One region of the Shewanella sp. 10N.286.52.E4 genome, then DNA from elsewhere that is predicted to be linked to it. Evidence: predicted binding sites of a transcription regulator. Region 1 holds the regulator's gene; each other region holds the start of a gene.

Region 1 (6,503 bases):
TGTGCCAGCGGCTTGGTGACATGCGGCGCAATTGGTCATATAGACTTGCTCACCCATGGTCATCAGTTCTTCCATGGTTAAATCATCAAGTACGACTTCTGCTTTTGCTTCTTCTATCACTTCGGTAACAGCTTCAGTTGCAGCTTGTTCTACTTGCTCAGCGGTCGCTGGTAAGGTCACAGGCGTTGCACTGTCACTCGCAGGGTTGCTTTCAGTTGTTGAACCGCCGCCATTAATATCAGCTGCTTGTACAACATCACCTGAGTTATTACCCCAAGCATTTCGCTCGTAAGTTACAACAGCTGCGATTTCTGTAGCAGTAAGCTGTTTAGCAAATGCTTGCATTGCAGTGCCTGCTTTACCATTAACCACGATATCAACATGATGACTTACCGGGCCTTTAATCAGTGGACTACCAATCAGCGATGGGAATACACCAGGGAGACCAGCACCGTTTGGTTGGTGACATGCGGCGCAAACGCCCATATAGACTTGCTCACCTTGAGCCATTAACTCGTCATATGTGAGTGTTTGTGAAAGTGAAGCTTCAGCTGCAGCTTTGGCATCTACGGCTAGCTGCTTTTGGTCAAGCAGCCATTGCTCATAATCAGCTTCGGAAACTGCTTCAACCACGATTGGCATAAAGCCGTGATCTTTGCCGCACAACTCAGCACATTGGCCACGGTAGGTGCCGATTTTATCGATTTTTGTCCATGCTTCATTAATGAAACCAGGGTTAGCATCTTTTTTAACCGCAAATGCAGGTACCCACCATGAGTGAATAACATCATCACTGGTCATCAAGAATCGAACTTTACGATTAATAGGTAATACGAGAGGTTTATCGACTTCTAATAAGTAAGTTTCAGTCTTTTCCGCAGAGCCTTGGATTTGCTCTGCAGGCGTTGAGAGTAAACTAAAAAACTCGACATCTTCGTTGAAATAGCTGTAATGCCATTTCCACTGAGAGCCAGTCACTTTAATGGTTAAATCTGCATCGCTAGGATCTTCCATAGCAATCAGAGTTTTAGTGGCAGGAATTGCCATACCAATAAGGATGATAAATGGCACGATTGTCCATGCTATTTCAACCTTGGTACTGTCATGAAAATCAGCCGGCACTGCGCCTTTTGACTTTCTGTGGTAGATCATTGAGTAAATCATGATCCCAAAGACCACAACACCGATAGCACAACAGATATATAGAATAATCATGTGGAGGTCATAAACCTTGCCACTGATTTCTGTTACGCCTTGCGTCATGTTAAGCGGCATATCAGCCGCCGCAAGCGGTACTGCAAATAGCAGCACCATTAATCCATACAACAATCGCTTCACAAGACCACTCCTCTGCCAATTGCGATTTGCAATAACAACAAGGAAAAGTCACACAGTAATACTCTGCTCTATGCAAACTTCTCTATTCCCGAAAAAGTTTGATCACTTCAAAGTACACGGTGGCTGCGAGTATCAATACTCGATTATTCTATTGGTTTATGGTGGCCACACTTGTACCTAATACTGAACTTTTCAATTCTTAAATTGACGCTTTTTATTCAAGGCTTTCTATACCGCATGGTACCAGCACAATCTTTACAGCGTTTTGTAGCTTTTTATCATTTTATAAACTCAAGAGTGACAGCAAATTGTTACTCTCTTGTTAACTACATTACTTGGAGATTAAATATTGATCAAGATCACTTTATCATCTAATTTGCTGAAAAAAGGCGCAAAAAAAAGCCCTTCACATAAATGAAGGGCTTTTTAAAGAGAGATTTGTTTAGTGAAAAGCAGATAAATTTAAGCTTGTTGGTGTTACAGAAGTATTGGCGCCCATATGTTCATCATGTAAGTGAGTATTTACATCTTCAATGATGACACCTTGTGCTAATGCGCTTTTAGCAACCAATTGAATGCGTCGATTATCACGCGCATCTAGTGGTGTAGTCCAAGTAATAACGGCACTGGAAGTACCACTTGTTAGTGCTTTTTCCATCGCCCAAAGCGTTTCTACTTCATCTTTAGTGTGAACAAGTAAAACACGATCCATGCGAACGTTAGCGTTAGCCAATATTTGTTTATAGCCAATATGCGGAGGATTAATCAGTACAATCCAACGACCTTGCTGGCTTAAAATGGCCAAATGGCTGCACAACTGGGTTAACTCAGTTAAGCCTTGGTTGGCACTTTGCTTAGTTTCAATGCCTTGTTTAACTGGCGCAGTTGTTGATGTCATATCGACCCATAAGCCTGGATGACGTGGTGCATTACCTAATAATGTGTTCATAACCAACCTCCATTTCGGATAACGCCAACTGCAAGCCCTTCAATTGTCAGGCTCTGGCATGTTAAATCTACTTTAATCGGCGAATATTGTTCATTTTCTGCGTGCAGATAAACAACGTTGCCTTTCTTTTCAAAACGTTTAACTGTGACGTCATCATCTACGCGAGCGACGACCACTTGACCATTTTTAGCTTGCTGCATTTTGTGAACAGCTAATAGGTCACCTTCAATAATGCCAATGTCTTTCATACTGTCGCCACGAACTCGTAGTAAGAAATTAGCATTTGGTTTGAACATTTCAGGATCAACTTGGAAGTATTGTTCAACATGTTCCAGCGCAAGAATAGGTTCACCTGCTGCAACTTGTCCGATAAGAGGGAGGCCTTCTTCAACTTCCTCTTCTTCCTGAATCATGCGGATTCCGCGTGAAGTACCAGGAATAATTTCGATACAGCCTTTCTTCGCCAGCGCCTTTAAATGTTCTTCGGCAGCGTTAGCACTTTTAAAGCCTAATCTAGTGGCAATTTCTGCACGAGTCGGTGGCATACCTGTCTCAGCAATATTACATTTAATTAGTTCTAGAATTTCAGCTTGTCGTGGCGTTAAAGGTCTCATATTGATTCCTGTTTTTTTATACAGTGACTGTCATTATATACAGTATCTTTGGTCGCGCAAGTATTAACCAATGAAATTTATGCTATCTGCTGGTTTATTGTTGTTTTTATTATCTGACATTGTATTTTAGTTGCTGTAAATCATTATCTTAGTTGTTTTTGGTTATGTATGTTTTTTATTGGCACTAATTTTAATATTAGTACTTAACAGAGAGATTTTAGGTCGATACAGTATATTTATACAGTACTGTTGATGCATTTCGTCCAGCATAAATCAGCGTTGGAATTGCTTAATTATTTTCAGCTAATGGTCTTCATATTGCTGCTCAATTGTTAAATACAGATAAGCAGGTTAGTGAATCCCATCTAGATTCTGGTATCCTATGCGCAATAAATCGTTGTAGATAATGCGAATACTCATGCTAAAACCAGATTCTATCATTGCTAAATCGTTGCGTTGGATTCAGAAATTAATGGTACACAGTGTTGTTGTGCCTGAAGATCCGTTCGCTGACTTAAATCTAGATCCAGAAAAGCCAGTGGTCTATGTCATGAAGACAGAGTCGCTGAGTGACATTGCTGCTTTGCATGAAATGTCGGCTAAGTTTGGCTTACCAAGTCCTTATGAAAGACTGGATGTTGATGGTTTAAATACCCCAAGAATTGTCTGTGTTGAAGGACGAAAGCCGCTGTTTGGCAAGCGCCACAGTGGTGAGAAATTTGTCGCCAATTTCACCAAACTACTCGAATTACATCAAAAGAATAAAGAGTTAGATATTCAGTTGGTGCCTGTTAGTCTTTATTGGGGACGTATTCCTGGTAAGGAAGATGACACCATGACCGCTGCCGTGTTTGAGCGCGAAAACCCGACTTGGCTGCGTAAGTGGTTAATGATCCTGTTTTTAGGTCGCCATAACTTTATTCAATTCTCTAATGCAATGTCATTACGTTACATGGCTGATGAGCATGGTACGGATGTCAGTATTGCCCATAAACTCATCCGCGTTGCACGAGTCCATTTCAGACGTCAACGTAAAGTGATGACAGGACCGCAACTGCCAAATCGCCAGGCGATGTTCAATTCGTTACTAAAATCTGAATCTATTACTAAAGCGATTCAAGAAGAAGCGGCGAACAAAAAGATATCTGAAGAAAAAGCACGCGAAAAAGCCATTGAGTACCTCGATGAAATTGCCGCTGATTATTCTGATAACTTGATCCGCATTGCTGAGCGCTTTTTAACTTGGTTATGGAACAAGTTATACAGTGGTATCAGTATTAAAAGTGCCGAAAAAGTCAGAAAGCTACACCATGACGGCCATGAAATTGTCTATGTGCCATGTCATCGTAGCCATATGGATTACTTATTACTGTCTTACATCCTTTATTATCAAGGCATGGTACCACCGCACATTGCTGCCGGAATTAACTTGAACTTTTGGCCTGCGGGGCCAATGTTCCGTCGTGGTGGTGCGTTCTTTATTCGTCGTAGTTTTAACGGTAATAAATTATATACCGCCGTATTCAGAGAATATTTAGATCAATTATTCGCCAAAGGTTATTCAGTTGAGTACTTCACTGAAGGTGGCCGCTCACGTACAGGTCGTTTACTAGCGCCAAAAACGGGCATGCTAGCGATGACTGTGAACAGTGTTTTGCGTGGTATCGAGCGTCCTGTGACATTGGTGCCTGTGTATTTGGGTTACGATCACGTGATGGAAGTGTCGACTTACCATAAAGAGTTAAGCGGTAAGAAGAAGCAAAAAGAATCGGTGTGGCAGGTATTTGGTGCATTACGTAAATTAGGTAATTTTGGTCAAGGTTATGTCAATTTTGGCGAACCCATTAACGTACAACAATTCTTGAACCAACAAGCGCCAGACTGGCGTGAAGAAATTGCTCAAGATCCTGAGCAAAAACCGACTTGGTTAACGCCTGCGGTTAACACACTTGCCAATAAAGTGATGACCAATATCAACAGTGCTGCGGCGGCGAGTTCAGTCACGTTAACCAGTATGGTGCTGTTGGCTGCAGAGCAAAATGCGTTAGAGCGCAGTGAGCTTGAAAGCCAGTTAGGCTTATACCTGAAGTTATTGAAAGATGTGCCGTACACCGGCTATACCTCGGTTGCCGAAGGGACGCCAAGTGAGTTGATTGAGCAATGTTTATCGCTGAAAAAGTTTACTTCAACTAGTGATCAATTAGGTGAGATTATTGCGATTGAAGAGCATGCGGTGATTGCGATGAGTTATTATCGCAATAACATTATTCACTTGATGGCAGTGCCTTCATTAATTGCCAGTTGCTTAGTGCAATATGAAGAACATAATCGTGAAAATATTCATAAAATCGTCAATGACTTTTACCCATTACTTAAAGCTGAATTGTTTATGGGTATCGAGGATTTAACCGCATATGTCGATCATGTTTTAGACTTGTTTGTTGAGCAGCAATTGATTTCAGGTACTGACGAGTTTGAAGTCAATCAAGGTAATATTACCCAGTTAATGCTATTGTCCGAAACTGTCAGTGAGACATTACAACGTTACGCGATTATCTTTAATTTATTGGCTTACAAGCCGGATATTGAACGTTCAGATCTCGAAAGCGCGAGCCATATGCTAGCTCAGCGTTTAGGTGCTTTACACGGAATTACTGCGCCAGAGTTTTATGATAAAAAACTCTACAATAATTTGAGTGTAAAATTAAAAGAATTAGGGCACTTGTCGGGTAGTGACAATCAATTTGCTGTCATCCGAATTCGTGACCATGCCAATGGCATGTTGCGATTATCTGTTCGTAAAACCATAGTCGATAGTGTGACTGTGGAACATGGGTAACGACTAACTTTATGAGTTCAACACAAACGCAGCCGAAAAATAAATCTTTGTTAGGCGGCGCAATGATCATTGCTGGTACCACTGTTGGTGCCGGTATGTTTTCTCTTCCTGTTGTGAGTGCTGGTATGTGGTTTGGCTATTCGATAGTCATGCTCATCGGCATTTGGTTCTGTATGTTAGTTTCAGGCTTATTGCTGTTAGAAACCAACTTACACTTTAAACCAGGTGACAGCTTTGACACTCTAACCAAAGTCACTTTAGGTCAGTTTTGGCGTATCGTGAACGGCCTATCAATAGCCTTCGTGCTATATATCCTTACCTATGCTTACATCAGTGGCGGTGGTTCGATTGTGAACCATACTTTGTCGGGTATGGGGATTAACTTGCCGCAAAGCCTCGCAGGATTAGTGTTTGCGGCCTTGCTAGCAGCTGTGGTGGTGATAAGTACTAAAGCCGTTGACCGTATCACGACTGTGATGATTGGCGGTATGATCATTACCTTCTTTTTAGCGGTTGGCAATCTACTCATTGATGTCGATAGCGTAAAATTATTAGTACCAGATGGCGAAGCAAGCTATGCGCCTTATATTTTAGCGGCGCTGCCTTTTGGTTTGGCAAGTTTTGGTTATCACGGTAACGTGCCTAGCCTAGTGAAGTACTACGGCAAACAGCCAAAGGTGATTATCAAAGCGATATTCATCGGTACTTTTATTGCGTTAGTGATTTATAGCTGTTGGTTAGCAGCCACGATGGGCAATATTTC
Region 2 (6,503 bases), on a different contig from region 1:
CGGCTAAATGGGAAGGAACCTCTCGTAAAGTCGGTATCGGCTCACAAATTCTATCTAGTCTTGGTGTTAGCACAATGCGTCTATTGAGCTCGCCGAAACATTACCATTCGTTATCAGGCTTTGGTTTAGAAGTTACTGATTACATTGCAGAATAATTCACTAATTTAGTGAAGTTAACATTTATCATTAATTGCACAGGACTCAGGGCATTTTGCTGTGGTATTATAGCGCCACTTTTGCCCAGAGCTGGGTGCTTTAGCTAATTTAGGTAAGATAATGAACGTAGTTCAAGGTAATATCGAAGCAAAAAATGCCAAAGTGGCGATCGTTGTGTCGCGTTTCAACAGTTTTTTAGTTGAAAGTCTGCTTGATGGCGCAATAGATACACTAAAACGTTTTGGTCAGGTTGAAGATGACAACATTACTGTTGTTCGTGTTCCTGGCGCTGTTGAATTACCACTTGCTGCACGTCGTGTTGCTGCTTGTGGAAAGTTTGACGGTATCATTGCACTAGGTGCAGTGATTCGTGGTGGTACTCCGCATTTTGATTTAGTTGCAGGTGAATGTAACAAGGGTCTAGCTCAAGTTGCTTTAGAGTTTGATATCCCAGTTTCATTTGGCGTGTTAACCACAGATACTATTGAGCAAGCAATTGAGCGCTCTGGTACTAAAGCAGGTAATAAAGGCACAGAAGCTGCCCTTGGCCTACTTGAAATGGTTAACGTTCTGCAAGAATTAGAACAACAGTTGGTATAGTAGTAGGAAAAGTAATGAAGCCTTCAGAGCGCCGTAAGGCACGCCGTTTAGCTGTTCAAGCTATTTATTCGTGGCAATTAAGCAAGAATAACGTTGCTGATGTTGAACATGAATTTTTAACTGAGCAAAACATTAACGGTGTTGATGTAGCTTATTTTCGTGAATTGCTATCAGGTGTAGCCACGAAAGCAACTCAACTTGATGATCTTCTAAAACCTCACTTAGATCGTGATATTGAAGATGTATCTCCAGTTGAAAAAGCCATTGTGCGCTTAGCTGCATATGAATTAACTTATCGTAAAGATGTGCCATATAAAGTGGCTATCAACGAAGGTATTGAGTTAGCGAAAGCGTTTGGTGCCGACGACAGCCATAAGTTTGTCAATGGTATGCTAGATAAGCTTGTTACTCGCAAGTAATAAATGAAAACGGTATCTTCGGATACCGTTTTTGTATCACTCAGATACTTCTATAAAACATATAGGTGGGCGGGCAACCGTACCAGATTTATCGTGAAAGAATTCCAAATTATTGAACAATTTTTCCGTGATAAAGGCCAACAGCGCCGTGATGTTCATCTCGGTATTGGCGATGATTGCGCCATAGTGCAACCAGCAGAAAATAAATCCATCGCGATCTCTTGCGATACTCTCGTCGAAAATATTCACTTTTTGCCAACCATGCCAGCTCACGAGTTAGGCTATAAATCTGTGGCTGTTAATTTGTCAGATTTAGCCGCAATGGGCGCAGACCCTGCATGGATGACATTAGCGCTCACTCTACCTGATGTTGATAACCAATGGTTACAAGAATTCAGTGAGGGCTTATTTGAAGCTGCAGAATATTATAGCGTCAGCTTAATTGGTGGAGATACCACTCGTGGCCCTCGATGTATTAACATCACTATTCACGGTCAAGTACCTACCGGTAAAGCATTAACCCGTAGTGGCGCAAAAATCGGTGATTGGATTTATGTGACAGGCACGTTAGGCGATTCAGCCTTAGGTTTAGATGTATTGCTGGGCAACAAAGAAGTTGATCTGCAATATAAAGAATTTTTGATAAACCGACATTATCATCCAACGCCTAGAATTATTGCCGGTCAAGCTCTGCGTTCATTGGCTACCAGTGCCATTGATTTATCTGATGGATTAAATTCAGATATAAAGCATGTTTTAAAAGCCTCCAATGTCGGTGCGATTATTGATGTCAATGAATTGCCTTTATCCAAATCACTTATTGAGTCTGTAGGTAAACATGAAGCAATTAATTACGCACTCACAGGCGGTGAAGATTATGAGCTATTATTTACAGTACCAGAAGCCCAGCGAGGCGCATTAGATACAGCCTTACTCCACGCCGGGGTTAAGTTTGTCAAAATAGGCCAAATTTGTGCCGGTGATAAATTACGACTTGTATCTGATGGACAACCTTTTGAGTTAGACGCGAAAAACTTTGAGCATTTTTAATGAAATTTTTATCTACTGATCCGGCAGTATTAAAGCTGTCTTTAAAAAATCCAGTACACTTCTTAGCGCTGGGTTTTGGTAGTGGTCTTGCTGCGAAAGCACCGGGTACATTTGGCACCCTTGCCGCTGTGCCATTGGTTTATTTAATGAGCCACTTAAGTCTGACAGCTTTTATTATTATAACTCTCGTCAGCACGCTGGTGGGCTTTTATATTTGTGATAAAGCTGCAAAAGATATGGGCGTACATGATCATGGCGCCATTGTTTGGGATGAAGTTGCAGGCTTAATGATTACCATGATAGCTGCGCCTGCTGGGCTTATATGGCTTGTCATCGGTTTTGCATTGTTTCGTTTTTTCGATATCCTTAAACCTTGGCCTATCCGTTGGTTAGACGCAAAAGTTCATGGCGGATTTGGGATTATGATTGATGATGTCTTAGCTGGTATCTTTGCTCTAGTTTGTTTGCAGGCGATTTATTATTTCGTATAGAGCCATCTAAACAGCTATTGAAAGCAACGTTACTTTCAGTAAATTAAAATTTCGTTTCAATAAGTAAAACTAGAAAAGCCCACATGAAGTGGGCTTTTTTGTTTGATAAATAAGTGCCGATTGCGGCTTGTTATCGAGCAAGATTGGCTTAATCAGTGTAAAAGCTCTCGCGCATTTGCGAGTGCATTTTCAGTGATAACATCACCCGCCAGTAACCTTGCTAACTCACTGATGCGCTGCTCTTTATCAAGCGGTTTCATTTGAGTCTCAGTGCCACCACTTTTGGTAAACTTGTTCACTAACATATGTTGATGACCATTACCGGCAACTTGCGGTAAATGAGTCACACAGATAACTTGGGTCGATTCCCCCAAACTACGAAGCATTCGACCGACAACCGCTGCTGTCGGGCCAGAAATACCCACATCAACTTCATCGAATATTAATGTTGGGGTTGAAACTTTTCTAGCCGTGATGACCTGAATACCTAAGCCTATTCGAGATAACTCACCACCTGATGCCACTTTAGCAATAGGTTGTAAGGGCTGGCCTGGGTTGGTGGTTACTTGAAATTCTATTTGATCGCTGCCCATTAATGACTGTGACTCAGGATTAAAGTTAACCGCAATATTGAACTTGCCTTTAGGCATATTTAGCTCGTGTATTGACTGAGTTACCAGTTTATTGAGCTCTTTGGCATAACGTTGGCGGCTTTGGCTGAGTTTCTGTGCGTTTTTAATATAAGCGAGTTTACTGTCATCTAATTGTTGCTGAATCTCATCTAGACGGCTTGCATCGCTACTGAGCTCTGATAGTTCAGCTTTTAACTGCCCGTGGTGCTCAGCTAGATATTCGGTCTGCACATGATGCTTGCGAGCCAGTTGCATTGCTTTAGATATTCGCTGCTCAAGAAAGGCAAAATGTTCAGGGTCTAACTCAATTCTACTGAGATAATCCTGCACTTCACTAGTGCTTTCTTGGACTTGTATCAAAGCTTCATTGAGCATTTCTGCAATGTTTTTAAGTGTAGGGTCAAAGCTCTGTAAGCTGTCAGCGACTGTCACAGCGCGGTTAAGCAAAGATTCAATATTATGTTCGTCATCTTCACTGAGCAATTGGAGTGCGCTTTGACAACTTTCAATTAAGTCGGTGCCGTTTGCTAAGCGTTTATGTTCTTGCTCTATTTGTTCAAACTCGCCAGGTATTAAAGCAAACTCATCTAATTCTTCAACTTGATATTGCACCAGTTGTTTTCGAGCAATACGCTCTTGTTGATTCTGTTGTAATTGTTTGAGTTCATTTTCAACATTTTTACAGCGCTGATAACTTTTAGTCACGCTATCAAGCAATAACTTATGATTGGCGTAGCTATCGAGCAGTGTGAGTTGATGTTCACTTTTTAGCATTGCGTGGTGTGCATGTTGCCCATGGATCCCAACAAATAATTGCCCAAGTGTTTTTAACTGCGAAAGTGGTACAGGGTTACCATTAATGTAAGCGCGAGAACGCCCATCGGCACTGATGGTTCGACGTAATATACATTCATCTTCGACATCAAGATCGTTATCTTCAAGCCAGCGTTTGGCAAATGGCACATCATCTATTGTAAAGCGTGCGCTCACTTCAGCTTTGTTGGCACCTGGTCTCACTGTATTGGCATCAGCGCGATTACCTAAACATAAACCTAAGGCGTCTATTGCAATCGATTTACCCGCACCTGTTTCACCTGTAATGCTGGTCATGCCGGCTTTAAAGTCGAGTTCAAGAAAACGTACAATCGCGAAATTATTAATGCTTAATTGGCAAAGCATAATCAATCCTTGTGTGAATAATCATCAAACCACTGTATTTATAAACAGTTTACACTGTTTTTTTATACAGTAAAGTACTGGTTGTTGATTTTTGTTATAAGGATTTTAATCTCCATGTAAACAATAATATAAGCTGGCTCAGTTTATGTTGTGGAGTAACTTCTCAATAATAGGCAGTGTAATAAATGTGGCGATAGTACTGATTAAAATGCATTTAGCACTGGCTAAACCATAGGTTTGATAGCGTTGGGCAAGTAAGTAAACACTCGCTGCAGTAGGAAGCGCCGCCAAAATAACGCCCATGATAAGCAACTCAGTATCAACATTAAAATACCGTAACAAGGCGTATGCGATAATGGGCTGAAATACCAGCTTTAACATATTTAGCACGGTCATTTCGATAGCAATGTGGTGTCTAGTTTCTGAAGGCTCTTCGCCGCCATGCATGGCTTTGGCTAACACCATACCGATTGCAAACAGCGCACACGGGCTAGATGTATTACCGATAAGTCGCATCATCACGCTTAGACTATCAGGTATGGGAAGCTTAACAGCGGAGGCTGCAACCCCCAGGGCGCAACCAATAACAATTGGGTTACTGCTGAGCGCATTGAGCATGATAATAATGGGATGACGTTTTTGCTGCTTATTAATGGCCAGCTCCATGCTTACCATCACAAAGGCAAACATGACAATTGATAATAAACTGGCAATCGCAGCTAATGTAATTGCATGGTTGTTTCCTGGATAGATCATCATCATCAGAGGAATACCGATAAAGGCTGTGTTACCAAAACTGGTATTAAGCCCCCTGATAGCAGCTAATGCAGGTTGCTTCTTATCAGCTGATAACGAGATGACAGCAGTGACAAAATAGGTAACGAGCATTGTAATGCCAAATGATGCAATAAACCCCCATTGCAAAATTTCATCAATGTCTGTTTCGGCTAAGGCAATAAACAGTATTGAAGGGAAGGCAACATAGTAAACATATTCATTAAGGGTAAAGTCAGTATCATGTGGCAAGACTTTAAGCTTTTGTATAATAAAGCCTAAAAGCATGATTCCGAAAACGGCAATAAGAGGGGTAAGAATACTGGGCATCCCTCAATCCTTGTTAATGAGTAAAGTGATAATGATAGGCGCTAGTCGTGAGTGTTTTGCGATTCAAGCATAAAATACTCAATCATAATGTTGTAAATATTAAGGTGAAACTAATCGAGCGCAACCTTCAATAGCTTGTAGGTAATACAAGAAGTTTTGGCTGTAAGTTGAATGAGTCATAGCCTTTAATTTCGATTCTATTAAATGAGTCTACTTGAAATAACGTAAAAGAAAATGCGATTAAGGTCTTACTTTAGATGATAAAAACCTTCAAAGAAGTAAAGGGAGTGTTGCTGGCATCACTCCCACTATTAACTCTGATTAAACAGCGTCACTTTTAGCTATTTACTGAGCGCTAATGCCAATATTTGATACACCAGCATCGACAATTTCTTTGCGTAACTCTTTAATAAATTCAGCAGATATTTTTGGATTAGCTTCAACAATATCCAACAACATCCCTTGAAGCTCTTTCTCTTCTTTCATAACAGGATGATTGAAAACAAACTCTTCGACTACTTCTTCGTTTAGCTCGTCTTGAAGTTCTTCAACACTGATTGCTTCGATATAATTGGCTACAGTGCTTGAAGACAGCTTACTGATGTTAGTAATATCTTCTTCTATTTTACCTTGAATGCCGCCTAGAAGCGTTGTTAATGCCACTGCTGCGTCCATTGCTGGATAGACACCATATGCTTCAAAGTCACTTGGCTCAGGCGTGTTGTCTTCAAGACGTTGTAAATGGATATCGTAGTTAAATTTAAGTTTTTTATCGTACTGAGATTGCCAAAGCAAATCTAATACAGTGCTGAGCATTTTTGGCTCGCCAAACTCACATACTTCAGAAAAAAGTTGGTAGTTTGGCAGCATAC
Region 3 (6,503 bases), on a different contig from region 1:
CCGTGATGCTGACGAGATTGCAAAAATCATCGGCGCTGATGGCATTATCTTCCAGGACTTAACTGACTTGGTCGATGCAGTAGGCATGGAAAACCCTGAAATCAAGCGTTTTGAAACATCAGTATTCGATGGTCAATACATCACAAACGATGTTGACCAAGCTTACTTAGACCACTTAACGCAGTTACGTAATGATGACGCGAAAGCGAATAGCAAAGACATCGGCACTAACTTAGAAATGCATAACGTCTGTCATCCTTAATTTGTTATGACAGTTTGTGTGTCAAAAGCCAGCGAAAGCTGGCTTTTTTGTTTTTGAATAATGTAAAAACAACAGACCCTTGATTGTAAATAATTAGGGCCTGTTGATCTTTCAAGGTTGTTTTTGCAGCGAGTTGTTGGCCATTTGTACAAGGCAGAGACTTTGTGGTGTAGTTATTCTACATAAAAAGTCGATAACGCAGTAAAAATGACCAACAAACGCTGCCCGAAGGGTTCGACTAAAAGCGTTTTACTCTTTGTTGGATGAATTTTGCTTAGATGACTAGGCATCAACTCATCCGCCTCGATTAAAACGCTTTTACTTCGAACAAAGTTTAACCAGCAAAGATCAACAGGCCCTAGGGCTAAGCATTTTAATTTGTTAATTTACGCTGATAATTAAGATATGTACGGAGAGCCAAGCAGATGTCTAAAATTGAGTTTACTGCAGAACAGCGTGAACTGATGGTGCAAAAAATTCAAACCTATTTTGAAGATGAACTAGACCAAGATTTAGGTCAGTTCGATGCCGAATTTTTATTGGATTTCTTTGCCAGTAATATTGGTGCGCACTTTTATAACCGTGGCTTACATGATGCACGAGCCATATTCGAAGCTCGTATCGAGACCATTGATGAAGATATATACGGTATTGAGAAAGATATAAAATAGCTTCTCAAGTAAATCAATCATTTACTATTTGTACGACAAACTATTTACATTGTGCTTTTCCTCCCCTAGGTTAGTCAAAGAAACTCAATCTTAAATGATTCAAAATGGAGGAAAGACAATGTCTCAGCCACTTCGAGATGATATCCCACAAGAAGCATTTGATTGGTACGATGAATATGCCCACGGTGGCATGGATCGTCGAACCTTCATGAAGAAACTAGGTACCTTAGTCGCAGTCGGTTATTCCATGACTGTACTCACCTCAGCTTTGCTGCCAAATTACGCACTGGCTGAGCAGGTGTCGTTTAATGATGCTGACATTAAGGCCACTTATGAAAAGTTTACATCTCCATTAGGTCATGGCGAAGGCCAAGGGTATTTAGTTGTTCCCACTAATGTTGATTCAAGCAAAGCTGCAGTTTCTTTACCTGTGGTGTTAGTCATACACGAAAACCGAGGCTTAAACCCTTACGTTAAAGATGTTGCACGCCGTTTAGCCAAAGCAGGCTTTATCGCCTTCGCCCCTGATGCACTTTATCCTCTGGGTGGATACCCAGGTAATGATGATGAAGGCCGAGCGATGCAAAAATCTATGGATCGCGATAAAATCCAACAAGATTTTGTCGCTGCAGCAAAGTTTTTAAAATCTCATGAAAACAGTAATGGAAAACTCGGCGCTGTAGGTTTTTGTTTTGGTGGCTATATCGTCAATTATCTTGCTGCAGTCGAATCTGATTTGCTTACCGCAGGCGTGCCTTTTTATGGAACACCCGCTAAGAAAGAACTCCGAGAAAATATTAAAGCCTCATTGATGGTACAACTTGGTGAAGAAGATGAACGGGTTAATAAATCTTGGCCAGATTATGAAGCTGACTTAAAGCGGTTAAATGTGCCATACCAAATGCACATGTATAAGAATGCCAAGCATGGATTTCATAATGACTCTACATCACGCTTTGATGAAGCGAATGCAAAGCTTGCTTGGGACAGAACCATTGCATTTTTTAATCAAGAATTGGCTTAAGTCGCACTTGATGGCTCACTGAAATGTGGTGATGACAAGACATAAAAAAGCAGTGCAAGCACTGCTTTTTTTTATGCCATTGACTTAAGTGTTAACGCAAAGGCGTAAGTCTTTTAATCCTGATAGATGTAATGCGTGTTAATACACCCTTTAAGCTATCACCGACATTTAAAATACGCAGGTGAGCATATCCACAAGCTCAGTTTCAGTTGTTGGCATTTTAGCGAGCTCAATCATTTCAGGCGAACCGCCATTTAGCATATAAGCACTGGTTGTTAAGTGGTCATGGTGAAACCATTTACCGTTAACACAAACGTCGGTATAGCACTTCTCACATTGCTTCAATTCCATAACGGGCTCCTGACCTCATTTTCTGCGTTAACTAAAACTATCTCAAGAATTTGTTCGCAATCATGATCTGGATCAACTTTATTCCAGCTTTAATCAAGCAGGGGAAGATGATTTGATTGTTTAAAGAGGCTAAATAAGTCAATTGTATGGCTATTGGAGCTAATTTATATTGTTTATAAATCGATTATGAAAATTTACTACAATAATTGGCACGCGTTAGCGCGAGAGTTAGTCAGATTTGCTTTATAAATGTTATCTGGTGTTCGACACGAGTTATTTATATTCATTTATTGTTTTTGATAAATTATTTCTTGAATGACTATTAAAATGCACTGTAATTATATACAGTAAACTAATTCTGATGAAAAAGCCTGCTTAAAAGTGCTTTAACGATTTTTGATGGTTTGAACTAAATGATCCTTTATATTGCCGAAAAACCTAGCTTAGGTCGTGCCATAGCCGATGTATTACCTAAGCCTCACAAAAAAGGTGATGGTTACATCATGACAGCCAATGGTGATTGCGTGTCTTGGTGCGTGGGACATTTATTAGAACAAGCAGAACCCGACGCTTATGATCCCGCTTATAAGTCGTGGCAATTAGCTCACTTGCCAATTGTGCCACAGCAATGGAAGTTAAAACCTAAATCAAAAACACGCTCTCAGCTAAGCACATTAAAAAAACTGATAAAACAGGCATCAAGTCTGGTTAACGCAGGCGATCCTGATAGAGAAGGGCAATTACTGGTTGATGAAGTGATATCCCATTCTGGTATTAAAGCCGATAAAATTAGCCAAACTCAGCGGCTACTCATCAGCGATTTAAACCCTTCTGCAGTGAAAAGAGCATTAAACCAAATGCGCAGCAATAAAGAGTTTGTTCCGCTTTCAACTTCAGCACTGGCGCGTAGTCGTGCTGATTGGTTATACGGCATGAATATGACTCGTGCATATACCATTCAAGGTAGAAAGGTCGGTTATCAAGGGGTTTTGTCGGTCGGTCGGGTACAGACGCCAGTGCTTGGTTTAGTTGTTAGACGTGACGAAGAAATTGCTCATTTTGTGCCAAAACCGTTTTACGATGTGTTAGCTCATCTTATCACTCAAGAAAATCAAACCTTTACGGCTAAATGGAAACCCAGTGAAGCCTGTCAGCCCTACATGGATGAAGAAGGGCGAGTGCTGGCTAAAGGGCTTGCTGAAAATGTGGTTGGCCGTATCACTAATCAACCTGCAGAAGTCACAAAACTGGAAGCTAAGAGTAAACGTCAAAACCCACCATTACCTTACAGTTTATCTGCGTTGCAAATCGACGCTGCAAAGCGTTTTGGGATGAGCGCCAAGGACGTGTTGGATACGTGCCAAAGCTTGTATGAACGCCATAAACTGATTACTTACCCACGTTCTGATAGCCGTTATTTGCCGGTTGAGCAACATGGTTTAGCGCCGCAAGTTATTAATGCAATATCCAAAAATGATCCGTCACTAACTGCAAAAGCGGATTCACCAAATAGCAAACTTAAATCCAAAGCGTGGGATGACAAAAAAGTCGATGCTCATCACGCGATTGTACCAACAGAAAAAGTGACTAATTTGGCCAATTTATCCAGTAAAGAAGCCAAGTTATATTCACATATTGCCAGGCAATATTTAGCCCAGTTCTATAAGGCTTACTTATACGATGAAACTCAGGTAGAAGTGACTATTGCAGGTGGCTTGTTTACCACCAAAGCCAAGCAAGAAACCTCGTTAGGTTGGAAACAGCTGTTTGCTGCAAGCGATACGACTAAAAAGGATGATGACGAACTGGCGACCTTACCAGCACTCACTCAGGGTCAGTTGTTACATTGCACTCAGGGTGAGCTTCTTGAAAAGGTGACTCAACCGCCTAAACATTTCACTGATGCGACGTTATTGGGTGCGATGACGGGTATCAACCGCTTTGTGACCAACAAAGACGTTAAAAAAATCCTTAAAGATACCGATGGCTTAGGCACAGAGGCCACCCGTGCGGGGATTATTGAGTTACTGTTTAAACGCGGTTATTTGCAGCGCCAAGGCAAATCGATTGTAGCAACTCCTGTGGGTATTGGTCTGGTCAACTCATTACCAGAGTCAGCCACAACACCGGATATGACCGCATTATGGGAAAGTAGCCTGGATGCCATTAGTCAAAAGCAATTACGCTATGATGCATTTATGTCTCCTTTGCTAAACCAGTTGAATGACTTGATTACTCAAGCAGCGAATCAATTACCTAGTGCTCTGTCAGGTGTCACTGGCCCTGGTTATAAAAAGCGTCGCAGCAGTAGTTCAAGAGGCAGTAGTTCAAAAGGCAGTAGTACAAAAAGCAGTGGTTATAAAAGAAAAGCGTCTTCTTCCTCTTCTGGCAATAAAACGATAAAAAATACCACTAAGCGAGTATCGAAAAAAACCGCTAATTAGCTTAAATTAACTTATTAAATCGGAAGTATGTGCTTAGTTAAATTATTACTCCTGAGCTTAAATGAAATTTATGGATGAGTTACATGCAGCAAGGCGTTCACTTTTTTATTAAATCAACTTTAGTCATCTTAAGTGTATTGATGAGTAACATTTGTTGGTCGGCTGGGGGGTGGCAAGAAACATTTGCTGAATTGAATCTAGATAATTGGTCATACGTGCTTCACCCACAAGGCATCAATATTCTTCCTAAGCCTGCAGGGTTAAATCTGATTAATTCAGAATCAATTTCAGATATTACGAGTGAACCTAGTTCAAATTACGGTGCATTATTAACAATTAAAGGTGAACAATCTTACCTATGGCGTGGGATTGAAGCACTTAACCGAGTAGAACTACAACATAAACCCACCCATACTCGCCCAGGTCAAACAACCACTGTTAGCTGGCAATTTCTACTACCTCAACTATTTAGTGAAGATACCCATCAGATTGCTTACTGGGAGTCAGATAAAACCTACCGGCAAAGCTATCGTTTACAGCTTAATGGTTCACGCATGAGTTTGGTTTCTAATATCGCAAAATCAGTTGTTATAGATGGCGAAGCTGCGCAACCTAATACTAAGCAAGCCTTGTGGTATCTTGACGATATTAAAGCTAATACTTGGTATACGGTTACATTAGAAACATACTGGTCGATGACTGAAGGTCGCATAATGATGGCAATAAACAATCAGCCTCAAGTACATTTAACCCTGCAAACGCTTGTGGCACACGATGAGAATATGTTTATCCAGTTAGGCATTCTACGAGAACGTGCAGACCGAGTTGAATCTATTTGGTTAGATAACGTGAAAGTTGACCATTTTTAATCGACTGATTAATTACCGAACATTCATACTTGTATATTCTATATGACGACTCGTTAGCTAAATTCCTGTTAGTCATTACTCACTGCTCACTATTTATAACGCATAACGCATAACGCATAACGCATAACGCACTACTCACTACAAACACCTTACTCCTCATTTCTAGTTCGAGTCACTGTGGCTGATTTTGTTCATTTCGAAGCTAAATAATGCGTGGCGCAAAATGGTAACTTTGCCGTAGCTTCTCTCCTTATAATTTCTGCCATACCAAGATGATTCAACAACATCAAAATAAGGCAGGCTATGACAGAACAAATATCTTCGTCTATTGATACCACTGCAGCTAATGCTAAAGCAGGTTTTTTTAATCACCATAAAACAAAATTTTATATTTTATTGACGCTGCTGGCGGTCATTTGTGGCTCGGTATTACTAGCAAATGGTTTTACCGTTCATCACAAAGATATTCCAGCGGATTATTGGACCACCACTTCAGCGTTAAAGGGTAAGTTGCTGGACACTGAAATCTTTATTGGTGCATTAACCATGATGTTGGTCGTGACTATTTGCTTAGCAATTTGGGGTTACTGGAAACTTCATTCTCTACCCAAAAAGCATGCTGAACATACGGGGCAAGCAAAATTGATTTTCTGGTTATGTACTATCGGCTTTTTTTACAATGAATTGTGGATAGCTGCCATCTTAATTGTTGTCACCGACTGGAAGAAAATTTCTGCAGTGATTAGGACCTGTTGATCTTTGCAGATTAAGTTTTGTTCGAAATATAAGCGTTTTAATTGAGGCGAATGGATTGATGCCTAGTCATCTAAGCAAAATTCATTCAACAAAGAGTAAAACGCTTTTAGTCGAACCCTTTGGGCA

What was found. The regulator LexA, encoded in region 1, represses DNA repair genes until DNA is damaged. The targets are predictions, from matches to a motif close to TACTGTATNNNNATACAGTA.
Region 2: a site for LexA is predicted at 4,580-4,599, ahead of recN (DNA repair protein RecN). Genes of this name have one in related genera too.
Region 3: a site for LexA is predicted at 2,639-2,658, ahead of AB4153_RS17970 (DNA topoisomerase III). Genes of this name have one in related genera too.

Annotation. Positions count from the first base shown of each region.
Region 1 covers NZ_JBFRJJ010000076.1:9,548-16,050, forward strand. The annotation lists gene coxB (cytochrome c oxidase subunit II) at 1-1,338, opposite strand, end outside; gene AB4153_RS21350 (cell division inhibitor SulA) at 1,781-2,287, opposite strand; gene lexA (transcriptional repressor LexA) at 2,284-2,901, opposite strand; gene plsB (glycerol-3-phosphate 1-O-acyltransferase PlsB) at 3,320-5,740, shown strand; gene mtr (tryptophan permease) at 5,752-6,503, shown strand, end outside.
Region 2 covers NZ_JBFRJJ010000004.1:32,714-39,216, reverse strand. The annotation lists gene ribBA (bifunctional 3,4-dihydroxy-2-butanone-4-phosphate synthase/GTP cyclohydrolase II) at 1-155, shown strand, start outside; gene ribE (6,7-dimethyl-8-ribityllumazine synthase) at 277-756, shown strand; gene nusB (transcription antitermination factor NusB) at 771-1,175, shown strand; gene thiL (thiamine-phosphate kinase) at 1,269-2,225, shown strand; gene AB4153_RS01600 (phosphatidylglycerophosphatase A) at 2,225-2,716, shown strand; gene recN (DNA repair protein RecN) at 2,869-4,527, opposite strand; gene AB4153_RS01590 (AEC family transporter) at 4,666-5,631, opposite strand; gene AB4153_RS01585 (YjaG family protein) at 5,977-6,503, opposite strand, start outside.
Region 3 covers NZ_JBFRJJ010000035.1:10,246-16,748, reverse strand. The annotation lists gene purF (amidophosphoribosyltransferase) at 1-262, shown strand, start outside; partial or broken gene AB4153_RS17990 (hypothetical protein) at 355-552, opposite strand; gene AB4153_RS17985 (DUF2164 domain-containing protein) at 688-933, shown strand; gene AB4153_RS17980 (dienelactone hydrolase family protein) at 1,052-1,957, shown strand; gene AB4153_RS17975 (hypothetical protein) at 2,126-2,308, opposite strand; gene AB4153_RS17970 (DNA topoisomerase III) at 2,722-4,752, shown strand; gene AB4153_RS17965 (heparin lyase I family protein) at 4,836-5,621, shown strand; gene AB4153_RS17960 (hypothetical protein) at 5,925-6,377, shown strand.